Regions from separate parts of the Macrococcus sp. GL_134 genome, predicted to be linked through region 1. Evidence: predicted binding sites of a transcription regulator. Region 1 holds the regulator's gene; the other holds the start of a gene.

Region 1 (15,265 bases):
AATTCAATCGCACTGTTCTCCTCATAGACGTCACTAAACGTCCCTTCAATGACTTTGACATCTCGTGCTGGAATCAGCGGTATAAATGTATTTTTTATACATTCACTGACTTCGATGAGACGATAACCCTTTGGCTGATTGACTTCAGAGAATGAATATTTGAGGGGGCTGCCGCTATAGCTGATATGGTCAGACTTAATAGCAAATGGATGATGAAGATGGCCGAGAGCAACGTAGTCAAATGACTGAAATAAAGCTGGCGGGACATATTCTACTGCACCGAGCGATAGCAGACGTTCTGAATCGCTTTCGTCTCCTCCCTGGATAAATAGATGACTGACGACGATATTCTTCTTCCTTCGGTCTAACTGTGGTTCAATGTGATTGATAATAGCTTCGTACGCTGCTGCATGGCTGTTAATACTGTCATCTTTGAAATAAAATCTTGCATCAATGGGTTCAATGTATGGAATTAAATAAAAATGAATATCATGGTAAACAATCGGTTGAAAACTGTCTTCAATGGAAGTACTGATATGAAAATCATGCGTTTTGAACCAGTCCTTACCATAGCCCAGCCGTTCAGCGCCATCATGATTGCCACTGACCGCAAGAACGGGTATTTTTCTTTCTATATTTACGGCTTTTATAAACTGTTCAAATAGCTGCACTGCTTCTTTTGACGGCAGAGACCGATCATAAATGTCACCTGCAATAATCAATAGATCGATATGCTGTTTATCTATTTGGTCGATCAACTGATCAAGCATCAGCTGCTGGTCTTCATGCAGACTATGCTGATTAATGGTTCTGCCGATGTGCAGGTCAGCAATATGCATTAATTTCAAATGAATCACCTCTATTGCATTATACACAAAAAGGCATGCCTGATTAATCGGACATACCTTTTGCGATAAATAATTTATAATGAAAGCACCTGATGAGTACTTATAATTTAAATAATGGTGTTTCGATACGTTCAACCACTTTTGCTTCTTTCACGGCAACGGGACGTCCACTTGTCGATTCAAGGTAATTTCCTGCAACAATCGATTCCATGACATCGCGAACTTCCTCTGATGTCAGCTGTTCTTTTGGATTGGTAAGGTTGAACTGATAGCTCTTACCGAAATCCGTTGCAAAGATCATCTGTAAAGTTTTCATTGGATCACCTCCTTCGTTAAATGTATTCGATTACACTGCTTTTGTATCAATTTTCTCAACTGAAACATAATCTTCACCAGTCAATGAAGCGATTAAATCTTTGAAACGATTAGCTTCTACATCTGTCAAATCAAGTCTGACTTGATTGAAGCGGCGTGTTTTACGAATATCTTTTCCGCTGTCAGATATACCGCTAATGTATGCAAGACTTACTACAACTTCTTTCAACATGTCATCACCTCCTTTACGCTCTATATATCGAACGAAGAACGAGGAATAGACACATTGAATTTTTTTTCTTATAATGAGCAATGAGGTGACCATATTGAACGATATATTTATCACACTGATTTTCATCTGGACTGTTGTTTTTATGGGGCTGTTGACCATCGGCGGTTATTTTATGTTCCGCAAATTTTTAAAGAGAATGCCAAAGGAAGATGGTAAAAGTGAGTTGGATTGGCAGGATTTTTATATCAATAAAGCACTTCCACTCTGGCATGAAGATAGTAGATCTCTGCTTAATGAGCTGGTGTCTCCAGTACCAGAGTTATTTAGAAATGTCGCAAAAGAACGAATTGCAGGAAGAATCTCCAAAATTGCGCTTGATGAAGGTGCACAGAAAATTGAACTTGATCATATTATGCGCGGCTATATCATTGCGACACCGAAACGTGACCACGGATTTATGAAGAAGAAATTAACAGAACTTGGCATTGACTATACACCGTACAACGAATATTTTAAATATGCGGACGATGAAAAGAACAAATTTTCTATTTTTGATCATTCAGAACTCATCGCTAAAGAAGCACAAAAATAAAGCGCAGCGTGCAGCTGCGCTTTATTCTTTTATATGAAGAGATTCAGCAAGTCTTCTATATTTATAGTACATCGCAATCCTCCAAGGTACGATCATACAGAATGCCAGCAGAAAAAACATACCTGCCAGTTCACCTGGATGAAGTGAGCTGCTTAAATAGAATTTCAGCACTGAGCGAATGATCAGCAGTGATATTAAAATCACTGGAAATAATTTTGAACGCTTCATGTAAATCTGACCGTCTATCACTTGAAAATTAGAGGTGAAGATTAAGAACAACGAAAAAAACATACCTACAAGCAGTGCTTCCAATATCTCCATTGGGGTCAATCTGAAATAAGGGATGACATACATCAATGCTCCAGTGGCCATAAAGAATGGCGGCAAAATAATTTTCTTTGCGTTCGTCGGATATTTTTGTGCTTTCATACGAACGGCGATAACAATCATTCCCATACATACTGCAACAATCATCGAAAGAATGACATACATGCTAAATCCCCCAGCTGAATAATCTTGTGATTTCTGTCAGTAAATCAAAGAATAACAGTAATCCCATAACAATCATAATCAGACCGCCGACTTTCATCAGCAGCTGACTATATCTTCGTATCCATTTAAGCTTCGTCAAGAAGAACGTCAATAAAAAGAATGGAATACAAAAACCTAGTACATAAAGAATCATATAAAATAACGCCAATGATTGGTTCGTCAGTGCCAGAGAAATAATAGTGCCGACAATCGGCCCCATGCATGGTGTCCATCCTGCTGCAAAAGCAATACCGATGATGAGTGAGCCGAAATAACCACCAGGTTTGTTCTTGAAGTTGAACTTCTTATCAGACATTAAAAATTGAGGTGTAAAAATACCGAGAGTCATCAGTCCAAATATCATCATCAACAGACCGCCTACCATGCGAATGGTATCGTCATAATGATTCAAAAAATCACTGACGAAGCCGATACCGATACCGAAAGATATATAGACGAGTGAAAAACCTATCAAAAACAAAAGTGTATGAAGAATAGCTTTTGTATTAAGCTGACCTTCACTTAAGTCATTGAATGATATTCCTGTAATGTATGATAAAAAGGCCGGGTAGATCGGCAGAACACATGGCGATATGAAACTTAGTAGACCTGCACCAAAGGCAAGTGCCATTGTTACATCTCCCATATTAATCACTCCATTCCAAACTATTTTACCAAAACTATAGGACAAATCATCATTCTTTTTTGAAAAATTCGTGACAACACGATGCCGCTGAATTACCGTCGTATACTCATGATCCTTGAAAAATGATATATTATTGATAAGGAGGTCATGTAATGAAACATATATTCGTATTAATATCGTGCCTTTTCATATTAAGCGGCTGCTCTGAAAAGAAGCAAACGGATGCAGAGAACAGTGCTGACCCTAAAGTAGACGAGTCAGAGAACGTAGAAGCCGCTAAAAAGGATAATAGCAAGACCAAGTCCTCAAAAGAGGCACTAAAAAAAATTAAAGCAGCAAAACAACGGGCAGAAGCTAAGAAATCTACTGCCGTACCTGAACCGGAAGAACGTGTTAACAGCACTGAATCAACGACTGAGACCCCTACAACTGTAGAAAGAGAGGTCGACAACAGTACAGAGACAAACATTGACCTGCCATCATTCGAAGCCGCTGCTCCAATGGATCAACCTATCGACAATGCTCAGGAAATATATCCGCTTGAGGAACCTGCACAGCCAACAGCTGAGCAGGTTCCTCAAGAGGATCTTAACCAGACCGTCCCAACTACTGAAGTACCAGCCACTGAAATTCCTGAGACTGAAAGACCGGCCACTAGCGAAACACCTTCCACGACAACAGAGCTGCCAGAAACAGAATTTCTCATTGACACTGAATCACCCGCTCTACCTGTTGATGAATCAGTGACAGAATAAAAAAAGGATGCCGCAGCATCCTTTTTTACTTGACGTTTTGATTCATATTTTTATTCATCATCGCCATCATTTGATTAATTTTCTTTTGTGATGGTTTCTGACCCATCTGCATCATCATCATTCTTAACATATCTTCATTGATGGGTGGGTTCTTTTTCAAGTAATCCATCATATATTTACGTGCCAAGTAGAACCCAAGTGCTGCACCTGCCACTGCTGCTAAAATAATCAGTAAAATCCATATCCATGTCTCCATTATTTCACCCACTTTCTCATTCTTATAAATTTTACTAAATAACTCCTCGTTTTTCAACAATTATTAAATCAAAAAGCCCTTACCGGTAGTATGACAAAGCAACTTCCAGTAAGGACTGAATCATATGCAAGATGACAGCTTATGATAATTCTAATGCTGTTTTAACGACATTTTCTTTAGTGAATCCGTATTTCTCCATAACGATTTCGCCTGGCGCACTTGCACCGAAACGATCGATTCCGATGACAGCCCCATTTAATCCAACATACTTATACCAGCCATCTGTAGCACCCATTTCAATGGCAACACGTTTTGTCACAGATGATGGCAGTACTGCCTCTTTGTAACTTGAATCCTGCTGATCGAATAATTTCAAGTTAGGAAGTGATACTACTTGTACCCCTTTCCCTTGCGCCTCAAGCTGTTTACCTGCTTCGACTGCGAGTGACACTTCTGAGCCAGTTGCAATCAGTAAATATTCAGGATTTTCAGTTTGATATACAACATATCCGCCGCGTCGAACACCTTCTTCTACCGCTTCTTCACTGACATCGAGTGCCGGAAGATCTTGACGTGTCAGTACTAAAGCGGTTGGATCTTTTTTAGATTCCATCGCCACTTTCCATGCAACACGTGTTTCGTTTCCGTCTGCCGGTCGGAACAAGTTCAAGTAAGGCATCGCACGAAGACCCGCCAGCTGTTCAATCGGCTCATGAGTCGGACCATCTTCACCCACTGCAATCGAATCATGGGTAAATACATAAGTTGATGGAACACCCATTAATGCTGCAAGACGTAATGCTGGTTTCAAATAATCACTGAAAACGAAGAATGTAGCACCATAAGGCTTAACACCGCCATGGGCTGCCATACCATTGATCATAGCACCCATTGCAAATTCACGGACGCCAAACCAAATATTACGGCCTTCTGGTGTTTCAACAGAGAAATCAGCTGCTTTTTTGACATTTGATTTGTTGGAAGATGCTAAGTCAGCTGAACCACCGAATAACTGAGGAACAGATTCAGATAACGCTTGAATCATTTCACCTGAAGTCGCACGTGTTGCTGCTGCACTGCCTACTTCATATTTTGGTAATTGATCAGCGTAGTCGTCAGCAAGTGTATTATCAATCGCTGCCTGAAGATTTCTGCCGAGTTCCGGATACTTCGCTTTATAAGCTTCAAGTTGTTGATGCCACGCCTCTTCTTTGTCATTTCCACGTTTCAGCATAGTCGTCTGGAAAATCTCATAGACTTCTTCTGGTACATTGAATTTAAGTTCTGGATCAAGACCATAGCTTTCAAGTGCCAGCTTGCGTTCCTCTGCACCTAACGGCGAACCGTGAACACCATTTGTTCCTTGTTTATTCGGTGAACCGTAGCCTATGACTGTTTTGACTTCAATCATCGTCGGACGGTCAGATTGTTTCGCTCTTTCAATCGCTTCATTGATAGCTTCCATATCATTGCCATCTTTGACCAGAATGTGCTGCCAGCCATATGACTCAAAGCGGCCTTTGACATTTTCTGAGAAGGCTTTGTCCAGGTCACCATCCAGTGAAATGTCATTTGAATCATACAATGCAATCAATTTATTTAATTTCAGATGGCCGGCAAATGATGCCGCTTCATGTGAAATACCTTCCATTAAATCACCATCTGACACTAATACATAAGTAAAGTGATCAATAATGTTTGAATCATCTTGATTGTATGTCGCTGCTAGATGTCTTTCAGCAGCAGCCATGCCGACACTCATCGCGAACCCTTGACCTAGTGGTCCTGTTGTAATATCAATTCCATCTGTATGATTAAATTCAGGATGACCCGGCGTTTTAGAACCCCATTGACGGAATTTTTTCAGCTCATCCATTTCCAATGCTCCCGATACATGAAGCAATGAATATAGAAGTGCTGAACCATGACCTGCAGATAATACAAAGCGGTCGCGGTCAAAGAAATACTTTGAGCTCGGATTAAATCTCAAATGTCTTGTCCATAATGTATAAGCCATTGGCGCTGCCCCCATCGGTAAACCTGGATGGCCGGAATTCGCCTGTTCGATCTGATCGATACTCAAGGCACGGATCGTGTCTACTGCTAATTGATCTTTCTCATTAAACATTATAAAAATCTCCTTTATAATAAAAGTATTGATTCCATCATAGTATAGCTTAAAATAAACTATCAATCCCGAATGTTGTTCTGACGCTGAATTTCTTTAATTTTCTCCGGGGTCACATCTGTTCCTTCCGGGTCAATCACTTTCGTATTTTCAATAGTTTTTTTGAAGCTCGTTCTGAAACTTTGAAGATACTCTGAACGGAGCTTACTTTGCTCGCGTCCTTCTTCTTCTGTTAATCCTTTTGACTTTTTTTTGTTTGCTAAATGATTAATACGGTTCATTTTGTGTTCCTCTAGCATCTTCATCATTCCTTTCATAATAAAGATAGCAAAAAAGTGTCTGAAAACCAACTCGAGTGTATCTCCAACCAAAAAAAGCCTGCTTAAATCAGCAGACTAAAAATTATTTTACGATACCAAGGACTTCGCCGTTTTGAGTAGATTGATGGGTGGTCGGATTTTCAGAACGAATGTTCGTTCCTTTGCTCGGATGATTTACTTGTTCTTCAGTTGCGATGGTCTGTTTTTCTTCATAGATTGCCTTAGATTGAGCCATATATAGAGATCCGAATGTCGTTATCATCAGAAAAAAGATAGAATACATTAAAAAACCTTTAGAAATTCTGATTGTCATAATTAATTCCCTCCAGAACATTTGTTTGTATCTCTACAATAACAGAACGTCTGTTCTCTGTCAATAAAAATACGAACAAATGTTTGTTCGACCCGAACAGATATGTTATAATGGCGTTAGAACAAACACTAAGGAGTGTTCGCATGAAAGAATTAACTAAAAGACAACAAGAAATATATGAATATTTAAAACAAGTCGTGTCAGCAAAAGGATATCCACCGAGTGTCAGAGAGATCGGCGAAGCAGTTGGACTTGCATCAAGTTCGACAGTTCACGGTCACTTATCTCGTCTTGAGGAGAAAGGTTACATCAAACGTGATCCTACGAAACCAAGAGCTATTGAGATTGTCTCAGATACATCACAAGCAGCCTTTCACGAGGAAACGATACATGTTCCTGTCATCGGTAAAGTCACAGCTGGTCTTCCTATTACAGCGGTTGAAAATGTGGAAGAATACTTCCCTTTACCTGCCCATTTCACATCCAGCCACAATAGCGATATCTTCATTCTGGAAGTCGTCGGTGAAAGTATGATAGAAGCAGGTATTTTAGATGGTGACAAAGTGATTGTCAGACGTCAGTCTATTGCAGAAAATGGTGATATCATTGTTGCGATGACAGAAGAAGATGAAGCGACAGTCAAACGCTTCTACAAAGAAAACAACCGTTACAGACTACAGCCAGAAAATAGCACCATGGAACCGATTTACCTCGATAAAGTAACTGTTCTTGGTAAAGTAGTCGGATTGTTCCGGGAATTTTAGCACCGCTTCTTAATATGAAGTGGTGTTTTTTTATCCAAATAAATACCGGCTCAGCGGCCGGTACGAGTTATTGTGGAATTTTATCGTGCGATTATCTGGAATTTCGATTATTTACGACCAAGTATCTCTTTCACTTGTTCAAGAATGTCTTTTTCTTTTGGTTTATTTATCTTCATCTTTCTATCCCCTTAATATCTAAGTACAAAATATATGTACCCGGATAATTATTTCACAAACACAGAATTGAAATATTATAACTTTTCTACTTTATTGAGTATGATTTGTGCGTGAGGGTATAGTTAATCATCAATCTAATTCAAAGGAGAATGAGATATGGCGAATGAATACCAATGGGTAAAAGGTGAAAGAGAACAACTACTCGCGAAACTTCAGTATTTAAGTGACTCTGAGTTGAATTATAATTTTGGGTTTGGACATGGCACTATTAAAGCAACATTACTTGCTGTCGCCAATGAATACCATGAATCATTTGGACGTAATGACAATCATAACTTACACGATTCCAGCTTGAGTGACTATCAAAATCATTTGAGTACATTGAATTTTAATGATGTTGTCCAATACTTTAAACATGTTGATTCTCTGGCAGAGAATCAACAGACTCACTATGAAGACATGCAAAAGTGTATCAGCAATGAGTTTCGTCATATCGGACAGATCGATATGATGCTTCACCTCATCGAGAATTCTGATCGTCCCCTTGCCGAACGAACAGGCATACGTGAAAAAGTGACAGAACGTCAGAACATGAGAATTACAAGATTATAATCTTTGTGGACCACCTGTTATTTCACAGGTGGTTTTTATTATGGATCATTCGACAGATGTCACTGACATTTAATCAAAAAAACCGGAGCTGATTAGGCTCCGGGCCAAAATTATTCTTTGTTTAAGTTGATGAGCGGCACACTTGATTTAATGACTTGATTAGAAACTATCAATTGCTTCAACTCATCAGCAATATCCAGCTGATTTAAATATTCAAATGGGAGCCAGTAATAAGGACGTTTTACTTTAAATTCTTCTTTGTTACGCACATTAAACACAAATGATGTCTCGTTCGCTATAGTATTAAAGAAAAATCCTTGATGCTCAGCTCTCTCTTCTACGACGAATAAAATCCCGCCGACTTTGAGCTCTTTTTTCAGTCTGCCGGCAAATTCCTGAGCACTTTGCTGAATAGATTGATTCCCTTTTTTAACGATATAAGGAAGCTTCATTTTTTTATGACCGATATCCTGAACGAGTATTTTCTCCTCGGTAGTGATTAAAAGTGATGATACGACAATTTCTTTAGCCATGATATTCTCCTAATTCTCTGTTATATAGTTTTCTGTATAGTAAGGTATATTTTCAGGGTTAAAGGCAACCCCGATTCCCACCTGTTCAAAGTCTTTATTCAAAATATTTTTGCGATGGCCCAGTGAATTCATCAATCCGTGATGTGCTTCTATCGGAGATATTTGTCCGTAAGCTAGATTTTCGCCCGCCAGTCGATAATGAAGAGCATCTCGCTGCATCCTATCGAATGGATCAAGACCTTCCAAATTAATATGATTGAAAAAATCATGGTCCGCCATATCCTGTGAATGTTTCAGAGCAGTATTACTTATTTTATCATGATATCTGAGTGGCGGTAAACCGTGCTTCACTCTATCGGCGTTGATCAAATAATAATCCAATGTTTCATAAGCGGTTTTCAGTTCATTGGAAGGGTTGGCATACAGTCTTGTTTTTTTATTTTCGAGTGCCTCTGTTACTACCTTCATACCAACCAGCTGATGGTCTTCATGCTGATCAAAGTAATAAGTATAATATATACCATCGATAAGATAGAATAAGGCATGCGGTTCATCAATCCTTAAATGATACGCCGGACCACTAAAGATTTCCAGCGGCTCTCCCAGCTGTTGTTGAACTTGAGACTTGGTCATGCCATACTTTACATTTTCTATTGAATGAAATGGGCTTGCAACTATGTATATACCATTAACCGTTGACTCTATATAATCGACAAGGATGAAGTTTCTGTATTGATGATGATAAACATACCACGTATCGTTGTATTGATTAATTAACTGGTCTTTAGGTTTGCCGAGCAGCTGATCGACACGCTCTTTTGACATCCCAAGCTTGATATCATTGATGTAGCTTGTCGGTACTTCTTGAGTCACCGCACTGTCGTTCTGCTGACCGTCAATATAGTCACGAGCATTATCTTTAACATACAATGTCCATTCATCGGGCAGCGACAATAGACGCAGCGGAAATATGAACATTCCTGCGAGCAGTAACAAAAAAATTAATAATTTCTTCATAGTTCTCCTTCTCAGCTTAATTAGGAGTATATTATATCAGAAACTAATGAAACTATACATGAGAGACTATAACACAGTAAAAAACATACTAGATTACTTTGAAGTAATTTTAGTATGTTTTTTATTGACTAACGGTCCATATCACCGTTAAATATTGAGTTTTTAACCACTACATAGTCAACTTTGCGAATAGACTCTAAATCATTACCACCGGCATATGAAATCGATGACTGCAAGTCCTGCTGCATTTCAATCAATGTATCATGAAGACTGCCTTTATGTTCAACAAACATTTTCTTGCCTTCTACATTTTTCTTCTCACCCTTTTGGAACTCTGAAGCACTACCGAAATATTCTTTATACAGCTTGCCGTCAAGTTCAACAGTCTCGCCCGGGGATTCTTCGTGAGCCGCAAATAGTGAACCGATCATGACCATGTCAGCGCCGAAACGAATGGATTTCGCGATATCTCCATGTGTCCGAATACCGCCATCAGCTATGATAGGTTTACGCGCTGCTTTTGCGCACAGTTTAATGGCTGCCAGCTGCCAGCCGCCTGTGCCAAAACCTGTCTTAATTTTTGTAATGCACACTCGGCCTGGTCCGATACCCACTTTTGTTGCATCCGCACCAGCATTTTCAAGTTCTCTGACAGCTTCGGGTGTTCCTACATTCCCTGCAATCAGAAATGTTTCAGGAAGATGATGCTTAATATGTTTGATCATATTGATGACTTGATCAGAATGTCCATGAGCAATGTCAATCGTCATATATTCTGGAACTACATTTTTATTTTTAAGTTCTTCAACAAATTCATATTCATTATCTTTTACACCGACAGATATTGAAGCAAATAAACCTTTGTCTTGCATCTTCTTAATGAAAGGCAGTCTCGCCGCTTCATCGAAACGGTGCATAATATAGAAATAATCGTTCGCTGCAAACCATTCTGCTAATTCCTCGTTCATTACAGTCTGCATATTCGCTGGTACAACAGGAATTTTGAATGTTCTTGGTCCAAATTGAATGGAAGTATCACATTCACTTCTACTTTTAACGATACATTTATTCGGGACTAACTGAATATCTTCATAATCGAATACATCTAACATATTTATACCACCCTTAAATACGAACTATTTTTATAACAAACAATTAATTATTCGTCCATAGGGTAATTTACAGGTTTTTTTTGGATTTGTAAAGAGAAAACTCAGTTTTTTTCTAAAAAGTCCGTTTATTTCATTACCAGCTGGCTTTTTTTACTCCTGGTATTTGCCCGGCATGTGCGAGTTCACGAAATGTGATACGCGACAGTTCAAACTGACGGATGACCCCTCGAGGACGACCAGTGACCTGACAGCGATTCGTCAGACGCACAGGAGATGAATCACGCGGGAGTTTTGCAAGTGCCCGGTAATCACCTTGTGCTTTTAACAGACGTCGTTTTTCAGCATAGCGTTCTACTAGCTGATCCCGCTGTCTCTCTTTTGCGATTTTTGATTGTTTTGCCATTTTTAGTCCTCCTTATCGTTTAATGCTTTGTCCAATGTTTCAATGTTCTGTTTCATCATCGATTGATAGGTGGCAGACTTATCTTCATCAGTCAGAACAGCCATATTATGAAATTTCAAAGACTCCACGTTAGTATCTTCAGCAATAATATCAGTAATTTTAGAAGAAACATTCTGCTCGTATATGATATAAGGTGTATTTGAATCATTGATATCATTGATCATCCCGACAATTTCACTTTGTGACGGTTCATTATTATTCATGCCGGAGACCCCTACTTCTTTAAAATGATATCTATCAGCGAGGTAACCAAGAGACTCATGTGAAATGTAGACAGTGTCCCTTTTAGGCTGAGCTGTAATGTCTCTCAGCTGCTGATCAATTGCTTTAATGTCCTTTACTAGCTGACGATAGTTTTCGTTGTAGTCTTTCTTGTGTTCCGGATCTTTAGCAATCAATTCATCTTTGATTTGCTCTGCAAAAGATTCATTGAGCACTGGATCGAGCCAGACATGGGGATCTAATGATGATTCATGGTCGTGCTCATGGTCATGGTCGTGAACTTCCCCTGAGTCATTATGGTGATCAAGCAGCTGGCTGTCATTGATATCCTCCGCCACAGCAAGAAGCTTTTGTTCATCTTTTACTACCGATGCTATTTTGCCTGCTACTGGGTCCAGTTCATCACTTGAATAGACAAATAAATCTCCTTTAGCAATTTTGAGCGTATCTTTCTGTGTTGGTTCATAAGTATGAATGTCAGTGCCGTTAGGATAAATACTTTGAACTTGAACATGATCTCCGCCGATTTGTTCCATAAAAGATTTAAATGGGAACACGGTAGTGTAGACATTGAGCCTGCCATTAGATTCTTCCTCTGCCTGCCCACAGCCGGATATTACAAGAAGTACTGCTATCAATAAAAATATAATGCGTGTCATCGTTCCATCTCCTAATCGTAATCATTTCGATATAAATTCTATTACGAATGATTATCAAAAGCAAGAACTTTTTTGTAAATCGTAATAATAATTATTTACAAAATAAAAACCAGCCACTGTGTGGCTGGTTTTACATTAGTCCTGTTCTAAATTGACTGTATCGATATCGATGTTCAATGCAGTGGCAATTCCTTGTCCATAAGCTGGATCAGCAAGATAGCAGTTTCTAATATGACGATGTTTTACTTCATCAGTAACACTATGCATTTCATTAGCTGTATTGATAAACAGACGGTGCTGTTCTTCAGATGACAATAGATTGAATAATTTCCCAGGCTGCTCATAATAGTTTGTGTCATCTTCACGGAAATCATGCTCATAAACACTGCCCTGTAGAGGTAATGCCGGTTTTTTATATTGCGGCTGATCCATGTTATGACCGTAGCTGTTTGGATAATAATTCGTCTGAGATCCTAAGTTACCATCGACACGCATTTGACCGTCACGTGAAAACGGACATAAATTAGCAACTGCTCTTGGATAGTTGACTGGAATCTGCCAGTGATTGACACCAAGACGGTAACGCTGAGTATCGCCATATGAGAACAAACGACCTTGCAGCATTTTGTCAGGTGAGAAATCAAGTCCTGGTATAATGTTAGTAGGTGCAAAAGCAGCCTGTTCGACATCAGCAAAATAGTTTTCAGGATTACGGTTCAATTCAAATTCACCGACAGGAATTAATGGATAATCGCCTTTGTACCAAACTTTTGTTAAATCAAATGGATTATCTTTATGATTTCTTGCTTGTTCTTCAGTCATGACTTGAATATACATTTTCCATTTAGGGAAATTGCCTTCTTCAATTGCATTAAATAAATCCCGTTGACTTGATTCACGGTCATTTGCGATAATGCTATTTGCTTCTTGGCTCGTTAAATTCTCAATTCCCTGTTGTGTTCTAAAGTGGAATTTCACCCACACACGCTCACCTTCCGCATTATACATGCTGTATGTATGAGAACCAAAGCCATGCATATGACGGAAACCATTAGGTATCCCACGGTCACTCATCAAAATAGTCACTTGATGAAGTGCTTCCGGTAAACTCGTCCAGAAATCCCAGTTGGATTGTGGATTGTGCATATTTGTTTTAGGGTCACGTTTAACTACGTGGTTTAAACTTGCGAATAATTTTGGGTCTCGGAAAAAGAAGACAGGGGTATTATTACCGACTAAATCCCAGTTTCCTTCTTCAGTATAAAATTTTAAAGCAAATCCGCGAATATCACGTTCGGCATCAGCTGCCCCGCGCTCACCTGCTACAGTTGAGAATCGCGCGAACATTTCTGTTTGTTTACCGATCTCTGAAAAGATTTTTGCTGAAGTATATTGTGTGATGTCATGTGTTACAGTAAAAGTACCAAATGCTCCTGAACCTTTAGCATGCATCCGACGTTCCGGGATCACTTCACGGTCAAAGTGTGCCATCTGTTCGATGAAGAAGATGTCCTGCATCACTACCGGCCCTCTTGGACCTGCAGTCATCGTATTCTCACGGTCACTTACAGGAGCTCCGAACAAACCTGTTAACTTCTGTTTATTATTTTCACTCATTTAATTACCTCCATTTTATCTGTCAGTTGTTGAAGTGTTTCTTATTTATAATCATTATTATATCACATTCATTCTAATCTGAATATGAAAATTATGTTTTATGCCGATATTTTTTTGCATCCACTGACTTTAACACTTTAAAGGTTTTATGCATTAAAACTTTTTCTTGCTTATTTATTACTTTAATTCTACAATAAATGACATCAATAATTTAAGGTAAGGTGAATGAAATGACAAACAATCAGATGGATAGAGATTTAAAGACACGACATATTTCGATGATAGCGATCGGCGGCTCTATAGGTACCGGCTTATTTATGGCTAGTGGAGCTGTCATCAATCAGGCCGGTCCAGGGGGTGCTATCATTGCTTACGCTTTGATTGGTATTATGGTCTACTTTCTTATGACAGCACTTGGAGAACTGGCCACATTTTATCCGGTGTCAGGTTCTTTCAGCGCTTATGCCTATCGCTTTATTGATCCTGCAGCTGGCTTTATGGTCGGTTGGTTATACTGGGTGATCTGGTCACTCGTAGCAAGTGTCGATATTATAACCGCAGCAAAAGTGTTATCCTACTGGGATACTTTCAATGGAATTAATTCATTTGTCTGGTGTCTTATTTTCTTAGCGTTATTATTTATATTGAATGCATTCTCAGTTAAATCATTTGGAGAAGCGGAATATTGGTTTTCATTTATCAAAGTAGGAACTATCATTATTTTCCTAGTCATGGGTCTATTAATGATATTCGGGATTCTTGGCGATCAAGGACCTGTCGGCATTAAAAATTTCACTGTCGGTGACGCGCCGTTTGTCAATGGTTTCTTAGGTTTACTCGGGGTGCTTATTGTAGCAGGATTCTCATTCGGCGGGACTGAAGTTGTTGCCGTGACAGCGGGAGAATCAGAAGATCCGAAAGAATCAATGCCAAAAGCTATCAAACAAGTGTTTTGGCGAATCTTACTGTTCTATATCGGCTCCATTTTTGTGATTGCTGCATTGATTCCGTACACTGATTCGAGACTACTCAATGAAAATTCAGATGTAGCGATGAGCCCATTCACTATCATTTTCGATAATCTTGGTATTTTATTTGCTGCGTCTATTATGAATACAGTGATATTGACAGCTGTATTATCCGCTGGTAATTC
Region 2 (15,265 bases), 960 kb from region 1:
AGATTTAGAGAATGCAGGTGCAACAGTAGTAGACGAATCAGTTGTTGTAGATAGTAGTATCGTAACATCACGTACACCTGACGACTTAGAAGATTTTAATCGTGAATCATTAGCATTATTGAAATAGAATATACACAAACACCTAGCATACTATAGACTTTATCATGGATGAAATTTCTAATTTGAGGAGGAGGTAGAAAAATGGTTAATGTAGCGCTATTGGTTCGACTTGAAGCAAAACCTGGAAAAGAAGCGGAAGTTGAAAGCTTCCTACGTGGGGCCCTACCTGTAGTTCAGGAGGAGTCAGAAACGATCGCATGGTTTGCGATCCGACTTGGACCTACGACATTCGGCATCTTTGACGCATTCCCGGACGACACAGGTCGTCAAGCACACCTTTCTGGTCAAGTGGCTGCGGCATTGATGGAGAAAGCTCCTGAACTTTTCGCAGAGCCACCAGTGATTGAAAATATTGACGTCCTTGCTTCCAAGCTTCCTAAATAAAGTCATATTATCGCTGCCATCGTATCTGTCCAGAGACAGTGGATGGCAGTTTTTTGATTATTAGTTTTGGCGTGAGCTATATAAAGTGGAACACCTATAGTGAGAGGGAGCGATGGAGTTGAATAATGAATGGGCGCTCTTCAATAGTAAGCATTCAGCAGAATTGACTGAAGTTGTGAAGAATGGAGAACAACAGTTAGACATTTTAGCAGACAAAATTGAAAAGATAAAGTTGAAAAAAAGATTTTTCCAGCTATAGAAGGAGAAGAGACTAGCTTTCATGTATATAGAAAAGTGACGGCAAAAGCTTTTTATTTTCAGCTTTTCCATATCAGCTGGGGAAAATATAAAATTCATTATGAAATTGGTGCAGGCGATTATGAATCAAAAGGGTTTATACTGCCCACAAAACTCCACGTTTTGATTGATGTAGAAGATAAAGAAACAAGAACAATAATGAACAGCAAGCCTAATGTATTTGAAGATTTTAACCATATACAAACCCATAATATTATAAAAGAATTTGTTGTTGATTATTCAAGTCAGGAAGCTTTTAAAGCTATATTTCAAGATATAGAGAATGAGTTAGATAACTGGCATAAAAGTAATAAAAATGCACTGTTAAATGTTATACCTAGTATAAAAGTGTAAGGCTCATGATTGATGAAATTACAATTCTTCATATTTGAATAATGATAAAGCAAGAACATTTAAGCAGTGGCATAAGAATACGATATCAACGTTTTGTTGATATCGTTTTTTTTTTAGCAATATCACTGGTTAAGGCAATCGTATCACAAGTAATGAGGTTAAAGAGTTTCATAAATCTCAAGATTAAAGGATACGCTGAGAGTTATCATAAGTGATAAGGTTATTATATAAAAAAGAAAGTAGTGAGACATTATTGAGTCCGACTATCTTTCCTTCATTTCATATCAAATATTTTTCAACCAAATATCCTGGAAATTAATGAATCCCATTTCATTTATTGTTACACCTTGAATGTTTTCTTCGTACTTCAGCATTACGTTTTTATTGTACAAAGGAAATAAAATACCTTGTTTATATAACCATCGATCTAATAGGTTATTGATTCTAGACCATTTTTCAAAAGGTGTTGAAAGATAATAAGCTTTTAATGATTCAAACCAATGATACTCTTTCAATAATTTATATATTGGTGAGGAGGCGTTAAATATGAAGTTATAGTAAGAGATTGATTCAGGTATTTCTAAATATTCACCAAAGCAAAAGAAATCTCCATTTAGTTCTTGATTCTTTTTCATAACATAATCGAATTTGATAAAATTTAAGCATATTGGTACATTATGTTCTTCAAGCACAGATTTGATTAATTGAATTCTTATATCTTCTCTGCCAATACAGTCAATCTTAACAGGTTCATCATATGTTGGAATAGGTGTGTTATTGATGTAAATATAATTTGAATGATTTAATATTCTGGGATTTTTAGTTCCCACTTTGAAATATTTATTTAACTCGAAGCGATAATATTGCATCAATATGTCTCTTATATGTTTAGCTTGTGCATCATTTAAATTGCTATTACTCGATTTACAAAGATAATAATACCCCATTTCTTTTTCAATCGTGACGAGTTTATTTTCTGGATTCCCGATGATTGTTTGCTCATAATCTGGAATATAAATCATTTCTATTTTATCGATGAAAGCACGGTAAGCATAGTACTGATCAAATCGTTTTAATATTGTTTTAATTTCATTGTCCGTCTTAATATAGTACGGTCCCGTCCCGATAATTTTACCTTTTGATTCTTTATAGATACTTAGTGGAACAAAACTTAATAATGCTAGAATATGCGGGCATTGATGATAATGAATTCTGAGTGATAATGGTTCAAGAATCTCAATATTATTAATTGGTGTTAGCAATTCTCTTGTATTAATATGTTCTTTGGCAATCTCGATACATCTTTTAACATCATGACTAGTCAATAACGTACCATCGTGAAATTGTATGTTAGGTCTTAAGTAGATATCGATATATTTATCTGTAAGATCATAGTGATGAGAGAGTCTGTATTGTAATTCCTCATCTTCGTTATAAATGAATAATCTATCAAATACGCTCACAACGACACTTGCACTTTTAGCCTCAATTGCCTCTAAAGGATGAACTGTAAATATTTTGTGCTTTTTAGTGATAGTTAATTTTTCTTTTTTATCAGATATTTTATATAATCCGAGCTGCGGATTGATTTTCTTAAATAATTTTTGTTTTATCATTGGTGACCAGTCCCAAGCTAAATACTGAACTATTTTATCTAAATCTTCTGTACTTATGAGACGCTTTACTTCAGAATAATAAAGCATTTCAATATTCATAAACCACTTAATTGTTGTCTTATTTCCTCTCCCTTTTCCACTGCTATAAGATAGGATATTTTCGTATTGCCAGATATCAAGTTTACGTGATAATTGTTTTTGACTAATATTTAAAATTTCACTAATTTCTTTTTGTGATAAAGAGTTATGGCGTAATTGATAAAGACTTAAAAGTATTTTTTCCATATATCACCTCTAAAAGTAGACATTTTAGTTAATATGTCCATTTTTATTTATAAATGTCTATATTAAACTTACATTAGTGAGGGGGTATTGACAATGAAAATTCGTGAATTACCGATAAACATTCATGTCAGACTATGGGGATCATTTGTGAATAGAATTGCAGGAAGTTCTGTATGGCCATTTATGGCACTTTATTTAACGGAAGCGGTCGATAAAAAGTTTGCAGGGTTATTCTTATCATTTACAGTTTTGCTATCCTTTGTTATCAATATTATTGCAGGATATGTGTGTGATAGATTACCAAGAAAGAAGTTACTAGTAAGTATGTCTTATTTAGAAGTTATTTTCATATTAGTTATGGCCTTTGGTATCTACAAAGAAATGATAATCCCATTTTTAATTGGTTTTATATTAAATCTAATTGTGGGTCAGTTTAGAAGACCTGCACTGAGAGCCATCGTTCAAGACTCTGCAACGAAAGAAAATAGAAAAACAGTCTATCAACTAGACTACTGGTTAATAAATTTATCTCTAGCATTAGGTGCTGCTATCGGTGGAATATTCTACCATGATTATAAATTGTTGTTATTTTTGATTTTAGCATTTTCCTCATTAATCATTTCAATTGTATATACTATATTTATTACTGAAACGAGAGCATTCATTGCAGAAAAGATACATAAAAATGTATTTAAAGATTTGATGCATAGTTATATTCAAGTATCAAAGAATAAGCCGTATGTCGTACTTGTAGTAGGATCTATCTGTATTATGTACGCAGAATTGTCGACGAGTAGTTATGTAGCAGTGAGACTTGCTGAAACTTTTGAAACAATCAATATCAATGGATTTGAAATGACGGGTGTAAGAATGTTTTCAACCATTAATATCATTAATACATTGATTGTTGTTACATTTACTTTTTTAGTAGGCAAAATCATTAAAAAATTTAAAGTGAAAAATATTATGATATTTGGATTATTGATTTATGGTATAGGATATACAGTACTTACTTTTGCAAATAACATTTGGTTAATCATACTAGCAATTACAATCGCAACATTTGGTGAACTCATTTATGCACCGATTAAAAGTGCTGAAGAACTTGACCTTATACCGGCAGATCAAAGAGGTGCATACGGAGCATTTTCAAATCTGGGGTTTAACGCAACGGACTTAATGACCAAGTTTGCAATTATAATGGGTGCTTACTTAAACCCATATGCTATGGGTGGTGTTATGTTCGTCATCGTATTCATTGGGTCCATTTGCTATATGTCGAGTCTCTTTGTGAAATCACAAATCGAACTAGATGAAGATAAGGTATCAGATAGTTAGCGGAGTAGTTATTAATTTGAATCAGGGGTGAAATATTTGAAACTAAGAAGAGTTGATGTCAGTGCAGCGGAAAAGATATGGCGTATGCAAATAGAATCATTTCAAGCGATGTTAGATTAGTATAAAGATTATGGGACAAGCCCTGCAAATGAAGATACTAAAATTATGAGACAGCGTTTTAATCAAAATTTTACTTACTATTATATTATTATAAGTGATAATGAAGAAGTCGGAGCTATAAGAGTAGTTGATAAAAAAGATGGTAGTAGAAAAAGGATATCTCCAATATTTATCTTATCTCAATGAATCGTCTACACTTAGTTGGACAATTTCTATGTGAATAGATATTGTTAATCTAAGAAAGTAGGCGATTTATTTATGTCACGGGAAAGAAGAAGTTTCAGTCCTGAGTTTAAACTACAGATGGTCAAACTTTATGAGAACGGTAAACCTAGAAATGAAATTATACGTGAATATGACCTGACGCCTTCGGCATTAGGGAAATGGATTAAACAACATCAGTCCACAGGATCATTTCTGCACAATGACAATATGAGCGATGAAGAGAAGGAACTGAAAAGATTACATAAAGAGAATCAGTAGCTGAAGATGGAGAAATTATATTTACTAAAGCTGATTTTTTACCTTATAGCAGAGCTTATTTTTCATGCCTAGGTGTATTATTAAACAAAATTTAATCGAACTAATCAATGAATAGTTAAAAAGAGAGGCATTATGAAAGCATATCTTCTGAGACATGGACAAGATACCTTAAACAAAAGGGGTGGATGGTCTAAAGAACCGTTAACTTCGAGTGGTGTAGAACAAGTTAAAAGGACAGCTTATTTATTGAAAGGTATAAAGTTTGATGCTGTAATCAGTAGTGATTTACTAAGAGCAGTCGAAACTACTGCTATATTAAGAAGTATATTAAATTTAGATAATGTCAGTTATTGTCGACAACTTCGAGAAGTGAATAACGGATTATTAGCTGGCATGGATAACAAGATTGCAGAAGAAAGGTTCCCGAATCTTTATTGGAATACTTTGAAATGGGAGGAACAATATCCAGAAGGCGAGAGCCCTAAAGAATTCTATCAAAGAATCCAGCGATGTTGGAATAGAATTATAAAAGAAAATGAAAATAAAAGTACCATTATGATTGTGGCACATTCAGGTGTATTCGAAGTTATTCAACATCTTATCTATAGAACAGATTACAGCAACAAAGAACAAAGTTATAAAATAAAGACAGGAGAATTTGTAGTTATAGAAAGTGAACAAATCTGACCAATCAAACTGATTAAGGCAGTTCTCTCAACTAATTTCTATGAGGATAGATGAAACGATTTCATCAATTTTTTTCACTAGTATCAATCACGTGATATAGATTTATTTGATCAAAGGCTTTAAGACATCTATCGATTTGTTGATGGGGCCATGAACCTACGTTGTCACCACGTTCAATTAACCTGTTTTCAAGAGTCTCTCTATCTGCTGCTAATAAAAAGTTTTTAATTGCAGCAGAATTAATGTCTTTAGTTATTTCATAGAAGTAATCTTCCTTTGTTGCAGTCTTAGGAATAATCATGATTCCTGTAGATTGTTGAAGAAGTTTGTTTAACATCATACGATTAATCATCCGCCATTCAGCCAGATGGTTCTTGTTTCATTTATCATTTTAATACTCCGTTAAAAATATTTTATATTCTTCAGCGTCTTGTTTTCTATCTCATAACTGTATAGATCAGGCATTGTCATTCGTTTCCAGTCTTCAAAACCAAATTCTCCGTCTGTCAGGTGATGGAATAGGACTGCAAATGCTGTTCCATGTCCACAAATGATGATATCATCTTCTATATTATTAGTTATCTCTTTATAAGCAATTAACAATCGCTCAGCAACTTCGTTTAATGACTCTCCATTCAATCTTTTATAATCGAAGTCTTCCCATTGCTGTTTAGAGTAGCGAGGGAAATCATCGATCCAGGATCCGATATTTCTTTCATGTAAATCTTCCACTAGCTGGATAGGTAAATTTAACTTGTCAGCAGTAGGTCTAATAGTCTCGATAGTTCTAAGATAGGGACTGCTGTAGATGGTATTAATACCTTTTTCTCTGAAGAAATATTTAAGTTTTTCTGCATCTTCATATCCTTTCAAAGTTAACGGTGCCTCCTGATCTGTCTGGATAGAAGTATCTCTTTCTGCATGTCTGACAAAATATATCATAGACATGAAAATCACCTCGATTGTATAAAGTCGTTCCACAAGAAATGTTATAATGATTATACCATTTATACTCTATCTTTTATAAATAGTATCGAAGAACCTGATATTTAAAAGACTTGCAATAACTACTGTCTTAAGGAGAGATTAATAATGTGCAAAGGGATATTTTTAAGCATTAAGCCGGAATACACTCAATTAATTGAAGTTGGAGAAAAGTCGATATAGATGGAAGGTTATTTAAATTACTTTTTATGATAAAATATTTTTAATCTACTAAAGGGTGATTATAATGAGTAATGAAGTTCTAAAAGTATTAATTGATGAAAAAGCTTCAAAAATCGTTGAATTAACAAAGCATGAGCCAAAGACTACAAAAGAATTAGCCAAACTCTTGAATGTCAAAAATTCAAATTTATATTATCCTATTAAGAAATTATTAGAAGTGAATGCACTGAAAATTACAGAAGAACGTCAGATTAAAAATATGACTGAGTACTATTACTCGAGTGCTCATTTAGCTACTGAAGTTATTAATTTCGATTTCCCTTTTATTACTGAAAACTTCGACCAACTTGTCGCTTTAAACATGCTTAATGTCAATAAAGTGTTTGATGCTATGGCTTATGATATCGAAGCTAATATGGGGAAAACTAAAGAAGAAATAAAAAAATTGGATGAACCTAATACTGCTACGTTCTCAAGTATGGAAGTGAATATTCCTTATAAAGAATGGATTCATTTACTAGCCGATATGAGAAAATTGGTAAGTGATTATAAAGAAAAATATGAAGATGAGACACTTCCTTCTTACTCTATTTATCTTGCTAGCTGCAAAAATATCTCAGAAGACGATGAACCTAAATAAGTTCATCGCCTTTTTATTTCATTGACAAATTAATATTTATCGTTAAAATATATTTTAATGATAAATAGTAATTGGAGATGATATTGTGAAAAGTAAAGATTACCTGTTAATAGGCCGTTTGATTTCTTATTTCGGAGACTCTCTTTATTCTGTTGCTATTATGTGGTATGTATTTGAAGTTACGAAAGATCCTTTGATAACTGGTCTTGCATCATCAATATTAATGCTGCCTATGGTCTTTTCAGTATTTGCTGGTCCTATTATTGATCACTTCAATCGAAAATACCTAATGTTAACAGCACAATTTGCACAAATGATATTAATGGCCACTATTACTCTATTGTTTTATTTTGAATTAATGCCTCTCTCTTTGCTTATTTTTAGTTTCTTTATCATTGGTATGCTTGAAATTTTTGAAGGAAATGCCGAGCATGCTCTTTCTCCAACTATAATGAATGAAGAAGAACTTGTTAGATTCAACAGTATAGTTGTAACAGGGAATCTATTAATCAGTTCTATCGCTAAAGCTGTCTGTGTATTTATTATACTTTCGGCAGGTATCGAGAGTATCTACATCATTAACTTTATTACTTTTTTATTTGCAGTGTTATTATTCTTTAAAGTGAAATATAAACATGAAGCACAAGGTGCCTTCAGTCCAAAGAAATATAAACAATCTATAGTGGAGGGCATCAATTACTTTAAACGATTTGGGTTAATCTGGTTAGCTTTCCCTGCAATGATAGCCAATTTTACAGGTGCAATGAGTCAGGCTATACTGCCTGCCTTTACATATGAAATAGGAGGAGATCACGCATATGGATATTTCCTTACATCTTCAGTAATCTTTGGCGCGATAGGTTCTTTGCTAACACCTAAATTAAAAAATATAGATATCAATCTAAAAATTATTATTGCCCCTCTACTATCCGGTTTATTCATATTTCTATCAGCTCATTTTGATTATTATTACTTATCAACAATAATGTATGGACTGTGTGCACTGCCTCTTGTAATCATGAATATCAGTACTTCTACTTATATCCAGACTCATGTAGACAACCAGATTCTTTCACGAGTCGGAACTATTATTAATGCTGTCTGTACTATTGTAATGCCTATGGGTGCTATACTTGGCGGATGGTTAGGAAAAGCTACTAGTCCTGAAGTCCCCCTGTATATCACAGCGCTTGGTTTTTTTATCCTTGGTCTCATCTTTATGATCAGAAAGTCAAGGGGTAAAGACGTAATTGCCATATCCAAAGATGCTCAGTATTAATATACTCTATTAAAACGGATAAACACTGCCTGTGCAGTCCGTATTCTTCAGAACGATATCAGAGTAAATGGGACCATAATAATTCGACTGAATACATTTTAACCTTGACCCTGGAAAATGGAAATTATTTGAAAATAAGTATCGTAAAATAGAAGATAGATTGTTAGGGGAATAGGAAAGCCTTAGCTCGTGCTATCTATGAAGATGATAGTATGCTCGCATTATTAGATATTGCTGAAGATATAGATGGTCAGACCCTTGCTATTCCTAAAAAACATATGGAGAGTATTTTAGATTATGATTCTGAAACTTTAAATGCTGTAATGAATACAGCACAGTTTCCAGACATTTCACTGAGAATTGTCATTATGATGGAGTTAACTTATTGAATGCCAATGGTATTGCAGTTGATCAATCAGTACCACATTTTCATATCATACCTAGAAAGAAGAGTGATGGTATTGAGGAATGGCCCAAATTTGAAGACAGTAAAGAAGATATAGAATATTATACAAGCTTTTGTAGGTAAATAGGTAGAAATAAGAGAGTTGAAAAACCTTCGTCTCAAACAATACGCTCAGGCGCATCACAACTAATGAGGTTAATGACCAACAAAAATATCAAGATCAAAGGATACACTGAAGCTTATCATTAATAATTCAACTTATCGATATGTTGATAGTGATTGTGGTATAATATTACCATTAGGAGGCGATGATGTGATTACAATTGATTCAAAAGTTAATAAACAAATCGCTAAAAATCTTTCACTTGAAGGTATGGATGTAACAAAAAAACAACAAAAACAGATTCTTGATGTTATTAATAATAAGAAAAAAATTACGAATGAATTGATTCGTAAAATTGCATTTAAGTAATGAAATATAAAACAAATTTTCAAGAAGAATATCTTATAAATTCAAATTTACTCGGTGCTAAAACATTGAATGAATTAGAACAGCTTGAAAAAGTTGCTTTTTATATTGCAGAAGGGTTGATGGAACAAGAAGGATACGAATTTTTATTTCCATTAACAATAAGTTCAATTAAGTTGTTACATAAAAAGTTATTTGAAAGAGTATATAGTTTTGCTGGTGAGTTTAGAGATGTAAGTCTTATGAAAGAAAACACAAGATTTTGTGAACCACAGTATATTGATGCTAATTTAAATATTTTAATCGATGAATATAAGTTAGAAAATGAATGTTCAGATGTAAAAACTGCCGCAGAGAAATTGGCATATTTCAAAACAGAATTGAATATGATTCATCCATTTCGTGAAGGTAATGGGAGAACCATAAGAATAATCATTCGAGAAATGGCCAAGCGAAAAGGGTTTGAATGGCGTACTGATTTATTAGATAGAGAAAATTATTTAGATGCTATAAGAAAATCGAGTTGGGATGAAAAGCTCTTAATAGTAATATTTGAAAATACATTATTCCCGTTAGATTAAATAATTGAAGATAAGCAACATTTGTATTCTTATTAAAAATAAGGGAAGCTATACCTTGATGCGTCTAACTACGCAGATAGAGCCGAAAGACATGTCAAATTGACATGTCTTTTTTAATTTTATAAAAATGCAATCTTAAACGTTATTTACAAAGAATGCGTTATTTTCTTCTTGAGACCACGCATTCTTTATTAAATTTTAACGAATTACAGACTAGAGACAACCATCATATATAATACTATATTATGTAGTCTTTTCTGACTCACTCACATGTTTTATTAAGGCTTTTAATTGATCATTAACCGTTTCATCCTGGAACCATCCGTCTGCTCTTTCAATACGTTTATTGTAACTAATGAGCAGCTGCCATTCTTCGTTTAAGTCAGCACCCATAATACGCAAATGTCTGTTCAATGCTTCAACAGCATGTGTTCCGATGGGTGAATGTATCACAAATGCAACGGGTTTATGCATCAATGTTGCTTCAGATAACATCCATTCCAGCGCATTCTTCAAGATAGCGGGTACGCCGCCCATATATTCCGGACTGACGATGACGACAAAGTCAGCAGCGTTGATTTTATTTCTCATCTGGTTGACGATCTCATAATGATTTTGATACGCCGTCTGCGGATTAAATAATGGCAAGTCCTTCACTTCATGAATCACTTCAAATGTATGTCCATTATTGACGAGTTCAGCACCGATTTTTTCAAGTACTTTTAAATTGGTTGAAGCTGTATAAGGGTTACCGCTGATTCCTGCTATTTTCATTTTTTCACCTTCCGCATTTTATATTGTCATTTATTTAGACCTTAATTGAAAGTAGAACATTAAACAAGGAATTGATACTGATGACACAAATTCATTAGTCATAAGTAAAAGATATGGATACTTTTTTCTAACATGATACATAGCACGAGTGCTGCACGTGCAGATTGAAGGGTCAGCTATCATCCAATATGGTAAGTAGAAATATTAAAAATTATGTTTATAATCAAGTAGTGCATAACAGTTATCATATTTAACTTTCAGTAAACAAGCAGTGATATAAAATATAAGACTAACGTTTCTTTGCAGTCTGATCATATACAGAAACTCCGATTTCTCTTCATGAGAAATCGGAGTTTCTGTTAGGCTGGTATTTCTGCACGTTTGTCGCTATGCTTGCGCAGTACTGCAGCGAGTAACGCAGCCACCATACCGAATGCTGCAAGACCGGTCATAACGATGATAGGTGTATTGAGTGTCAGTTCTTAGAGTGAATGTTGTTAATCCAGGGCCGACAGATACAGGCTACATCGATCAGAACAGTGAAGTCTATCATCAGATTTCGAATCAATTCAATGACAAACGCTGGGGGCATCCTGACGATATTTCCAACTTAGTATTATTCCTGCACAGTGATGAAGGTCAGTGGATCACTGGTCAGCTGATTAATAGCGAAGGCGGGTTTAATAGATATATTGAATAAGAAAAAAGAGTATTGAAATTATAACTCAGTGACATCTTCCTCTGTGATATCTTAAATGACCTTTACGTCCGTCAGTGCGCTTCAATAAAAGTAAATGATAATCAAATTAATGATGTGCTTCCAATTATATACTTTGCATTTTATAATGTAACTATATATAAAAATTAGAATATTTTAATATTTCTATTAAATTGAACAATGGAGCTGTGGTGATTAATGAAGAGATTAGTGGTCATCATCATATTACTGATAGTTGTAACGGGTTGCAGCGAGAATAAGGAACATGCTGAAGTACAAAATCAACAAGAAGAGGTAACAACTGAGCAGGCCGAAAAAGCAGAGGAAACTCCTGCAGTTAGCAAAGTATTATCAGTAGAAGACTTATTTATTCAGCCGCACTTTATGATTAAAGATTTTAATGTTAAAACAGTAAATAACAATGTGCAGTACATTATTAAATATGTTATAGATCCAAGTGCTAATAGTTACATAGAAAAACATCATCCAGTGCTATATTTAAATATTTTGTATCCAGATGAAATATTAAAATCCAGTCATAAAAGCGTGTCGAAAACGTTTAAACTAACGCCTGCTGCTAGTGATGTGCTGGATAAGCAAATGATTATAAATGATACGTTTCAACCAGACTTTAATGATAATTCATTAACAGATCCTTCTCATCAGCTGCAATTACAAATCTTTGATGAAAACAAACAACTGATGCATGTGTTCGAGAATTTAAATGATTATAGAACTTACTAGTATTGTGGGTGTATCCATATAAAAGATACAAACGATTCGTTTAATTGATAGTTGTGATTAATTATATATTCTTTAAATAAAATATTGGAGGTGACGAGATGATCATAAAAACAGCATGTAGAATAAAAACTTTTAATTTTAGAATTGTTAATTTTCCAGGTGAGTTAATATTAGATACAACGAATCAATTAATAATTTTTAATCCATTATTAGAAGCAGCCGTTAATTCTCACAGCATTCCGATTGATGAGATTGAAACATATCGATTTAAAAAAGGCATGTTAAAAAGTAAATTTGAAATATATTATCGTTCAGAGTGGTATACATTTACAGATTTTACTGATGAAAATTATTTAAAGATTGTTAGTTATCTAGAAGAAATAAAAGATGAAAGACATTTGAGAATGACATAACAGGAGTGGATATACATGCTTTCATACAAAGTTGATGATGAAATAGAGCTTGCTCTCCCTCGTCCGGAAATAGATGGTCCGGTCGTCTATCGTTTAATTGAGAGACAGCGTGATTATTTGAAAGAATTTCTCCCATGGCTCGATCATCTTCAAAACGAAGAAGAAGAGATCATCGCCTTTAAAGAAATGATGAAAAATTTCGGTGCAGGAAAGTCCGTGACTCTCGTTATCCATTACCAGCAGACGGTAGCCGGAATGATTGATTTTCATAATATTAATCAATCCAATCGTTCTGCTGATATCGGTTACTGGTTATCTGAAGACCTGCAGGGCAAAGGAATTATGACTAGAGCTGTGGCTGGTATGTGCAGTCTTGGTTTTAACAGCTTTAATTTTAATAGAATTACTCTTACAATAGAGTGCGATAATATTCCGAGTCAAAAAGTAGCTGAGAGAAGCGGGTTTATGTTGGAAGGAAAGCTGAGAAGTTATTTGAACAATAGAGATGACTATAAAGATGCTTATTTTTATTCATTATTAAAAGATGATGGTCAGTCCAGTTAATGGGCTGGCTTTTTGATTAAATGATTCATCATCTGGTCGGTATAAAAAAATCGAGGAAAAAAGAGGAAGTCCCTGAGCAGCAAGAGATGTGTATTGACAACAAGAGCGATCGATATCATCATATCCATATGTATTTTGACGAGGCTTGGGATGGTCATTATGATGTAGCCTGCTTGAAGTATAGCGCTAATCAATTACTCTAGAACAAGTGAAGAAAATATTTTTATACTTTACACGAACATATGTTCTCGTTTATGATTGAAGTATTATAAATGAGGTGATGATATGTATGACTATTATCAATGTAATCATCATGATGTGCTCTGTATTGACCTTAAAAGTTTCTATGCATCAGTTTCGTGTGTCGAAAAAGGATTAGATCCTGAGACCACTAAGCTTGCTGTAGTAGCTGACACAAAACGTTCCGGTTCGGTCGTGCTGGCTGCAACGCCACCACTCAAAGCACTGGGGATTAAAACAGGTTCCAGACTTTTTGAAATTCCATGTAGACCTGATATTTATATCATCAATCCTTCTATGCTCAAATATGTTAAAGTATCTAATCAGATATCTGCTATCGCACTCAAGTATGTTGCACTGGAAGATTTTCATCAGTATAGCATCGACGAGTTTTTCATGGATATTACCCATTCTTATCATTTGTTTGCCTGTTCTCCACGCCATCTTGCGCAATTGCTTCAAGCAGAAATATATCAAGAAACAAAGGTATTCAGCACTATTGGAATTGGGTCTAATCCATTGCTGGCCAAACTATCGATGGATTTAGAAGCGAAAATTACTGATGACGGCATCGCTGAATGGAGATACTATGACGTTCCTGAGAAGCTTTGGCCTATTGAACCATTGTCGAAATTGTGGGGAATCAATAAAAAAATGCAGGCTAAATTGAACAGAAAAGGCATATTTAGAATAGGAGAACTTGCGAATTATCCGGTACAATACCTTAAACGGGAGTTTGGTATTATAGGTATCGATCTACATCTTCATGCAAATGGGATAGATGAGAGTATTATAAGAAAGCCGCATAAAATATCGGGTAAGTCATACGGTAAATCACAAATATTGATGAGAGATTATGAATTTTATGAACTAAAGACGGTCATCAGTGAACAAGTGGATGAAGTGTTTTATCGAGTGAGAGAACAGCATTTATATCCAATCACGATATCATTTACGATAGGATACGCTCATTACGGAGGTATTCGAAAACAGTTTTCGAAGAAAGATTATTTTACATCGACCATGCAGATTGTTGAGTTAATATGGAAACATCTTGAGGACTATGCAGATAGAGATGCTATGTTTAGAACAGTGAGCGTCTCGTTCAGTAATCTAAGAGACAGCGCGATGAGGCAGTTGAGTTTGTTTGAAGACCGTGGAGAAGCGAAGCGAGAAATGGTCGAAAAGCATCTTGATGCGATTAGAAATAAGTACGGCAAAAATAGTGTGATGAGAGCCTCTTCGCTAACAGAGAGTGGAACTATACAGCAGCGGAAGAATCTAGTGGCAGGGCATAAGGCGTAGCCGTCAAAAACGTCTCATGAATTTAATCACTGATACGAATGTCAAATCAAATAACTGCGGAATTTACAGAACTAAGTATTGGACCATGTGAGTGGCAGGCACATGAGTAGAGTATAAAATAGATGGCATTTTTACAATATCATTTTTATATCAAGACCATCACGTTATAGTTTGGGTATTTTATACAATGATGAACATATGATTTGCAATGATAAACATAATAATATATATTAAAACCATCACGTTATGGTTTGGAGGGAGTCACTTGGGAAGTACAAACT

What was found. The regulator LexA, encoded in region 1, represses DNA repair genes until DNA is damaged. The targets are predictions, from matches to a motif close to CGAACATATGTTCG.
Region 2: the regulator LexA is predicted to act here: its motif matches at 13,675-13,688, upstream of AC3IPL_RS00265 (Y-family DNA polymerase).

Annotation. Positions count from the first base shown of each region.
Region 1 covers NZ_CM174409.1:993,226-1,008,490, reverse strand. The annotation lists gene AC3IPL_RS05150 (exonuclease SbcCD subunit D) at 1-839, opposite strand, end outside; gene AC3IPL_RS05145 (DUF2922 domain-containing protein) at 949-1,164, opposite strand; gene AC3IPL_RS05140 (DUF1659 domain-containing protein) at 1,195-1,395, opposite strand; gene AC3IPL_RS05135 (DUF2621 family protein) at 1,490-1,987, shown strand; gene AC3IPL_RS05130 (CcdC family protein) at 2,009-2,479, opposite strand; gene AC3IPL_RS05125 (cytochrome c biogenesis CcdA family protein) at 2,481-3,164, opposite strand; gene AC3IPL_RS05120 (hypothetical protein) at 3,317-3,919, shown strand; gene AC3IPL_RS05115 (YneF family protein) at 3,945-4,175, opposite strand; gene tkt (transketolase) at 4,315-6,303, opposite strand; gene AC3IPL_RS05105 (DUF896 domain-containing protein) at 6,366-6,602, opposite strand; gene AC3IPL_RS05100 (hypothetical protein) at 6,706-6,936, opposite strand; gene lexA (transcriptional repressor LexA) at 7,080-7,700, shown strand; gene AC3IPL_RS05090 (hypothetical protein) at 8,034-8,489, shown strand; gene AC3IPL_RS05085 (hypothetical protein) at 8,600-9,022, opposite strand; gene AC3IPL_RS05080 (CAP domain-containing protein) at 9,032-10,039, opposite strand; gene guaC (GMP reductase) at 10,168-11,151, opposite strand; gene rpsN (30S ribosomal protein S14) at 11,285-11,554, opposite strand; gene AC3IPL_RS05065 (metal ABC transporter solute-binding protein, Zn/Mn family) at 11,557-12,495, opposite strand; gene AC3IPL_RS05060 (catalase) at 12,631-14,112, opposite strand; gene AC3IPL_RS05055 (amino acid permease) at 14,343-15,265, shown strand, end outside.
Region 2 covers NZ_CM174409.1:36,467-51,731, forward strand. The annotation lists gene AC3IPL_RS00170 (type 1 glutamine amidotransferase domain-containing protein) at 1-127, shown strand, start outside; gene AC3IPL_RS00175 (putative quinol monooxygenase) at 202-504, shown strand; gene AC3IPL_RS00180 (hypothetical protein) at 799-1,155, shown strand; gene AC3IPL_RS00185 (ABC transporter substrate-binding protein) at 1,440-3,056, opposite strand; gene AC3IPL_RS00190 (MFS transporter) at 3,150-4,394, shown strand; gene AC3IPL_RS00195 (transposase) at 4,773-4,997, shown strand; gene AC3IPL_RS00200 (histidine phosphatase family protein) at 5,130-5,684, shown strand; gene AC3IPL_RS00205 (hypothetical protein) at 5,749-6,024, opposite strand; gene AC3IPL_RS00210 (histidine phosphatase family protein) at 6,087-6,632, opposite strand; gene AC3IPL_RS00215 (winged helix-turn-helix domain-containing protein) at 6,916-7,491, shown strand; gene AC3IPL_RS00220 (MFS transporter) at 7,577-8,770, shown strand; gene AC3IPL_RS00225 (HIT domain-containing protein) at 8,965-9,159, shown strand; gene AC3IPL_RS00230 (hypothetical protein) at 9,490-9,648, shown strand; gene AC3IPL_RS00235 (Fic/DOC family protein) at 9,648-10,226, shown strand; gene AC3IPL_RS00240 (NADPH-dependent FMN reductase) at 10,470-11,000, opposite strand; gene AC3IPL_RS00245 (SDR family oxidoreductase) at 11,473-11,700, shown strand; gene AC3IPL_RS00250 (hypothetical protein) at 11,917-12,462, shown strand; gene AC3IPL_RS00255 (PH domain-containing protein) at 12,561-12,875, shown strand; gene AC3IPL_RS00260 (GNAT family N-acetyltransferase) at 12,891-13,439, shown strand; gene AC3IPL_RS00265 (Y-family DNA polymerase) at 13,725-14,984, shown strand; gene AC3IPL_RS00270 (MerR family transcriptional regulator) at 15,231-15,265, shown strand, end outside.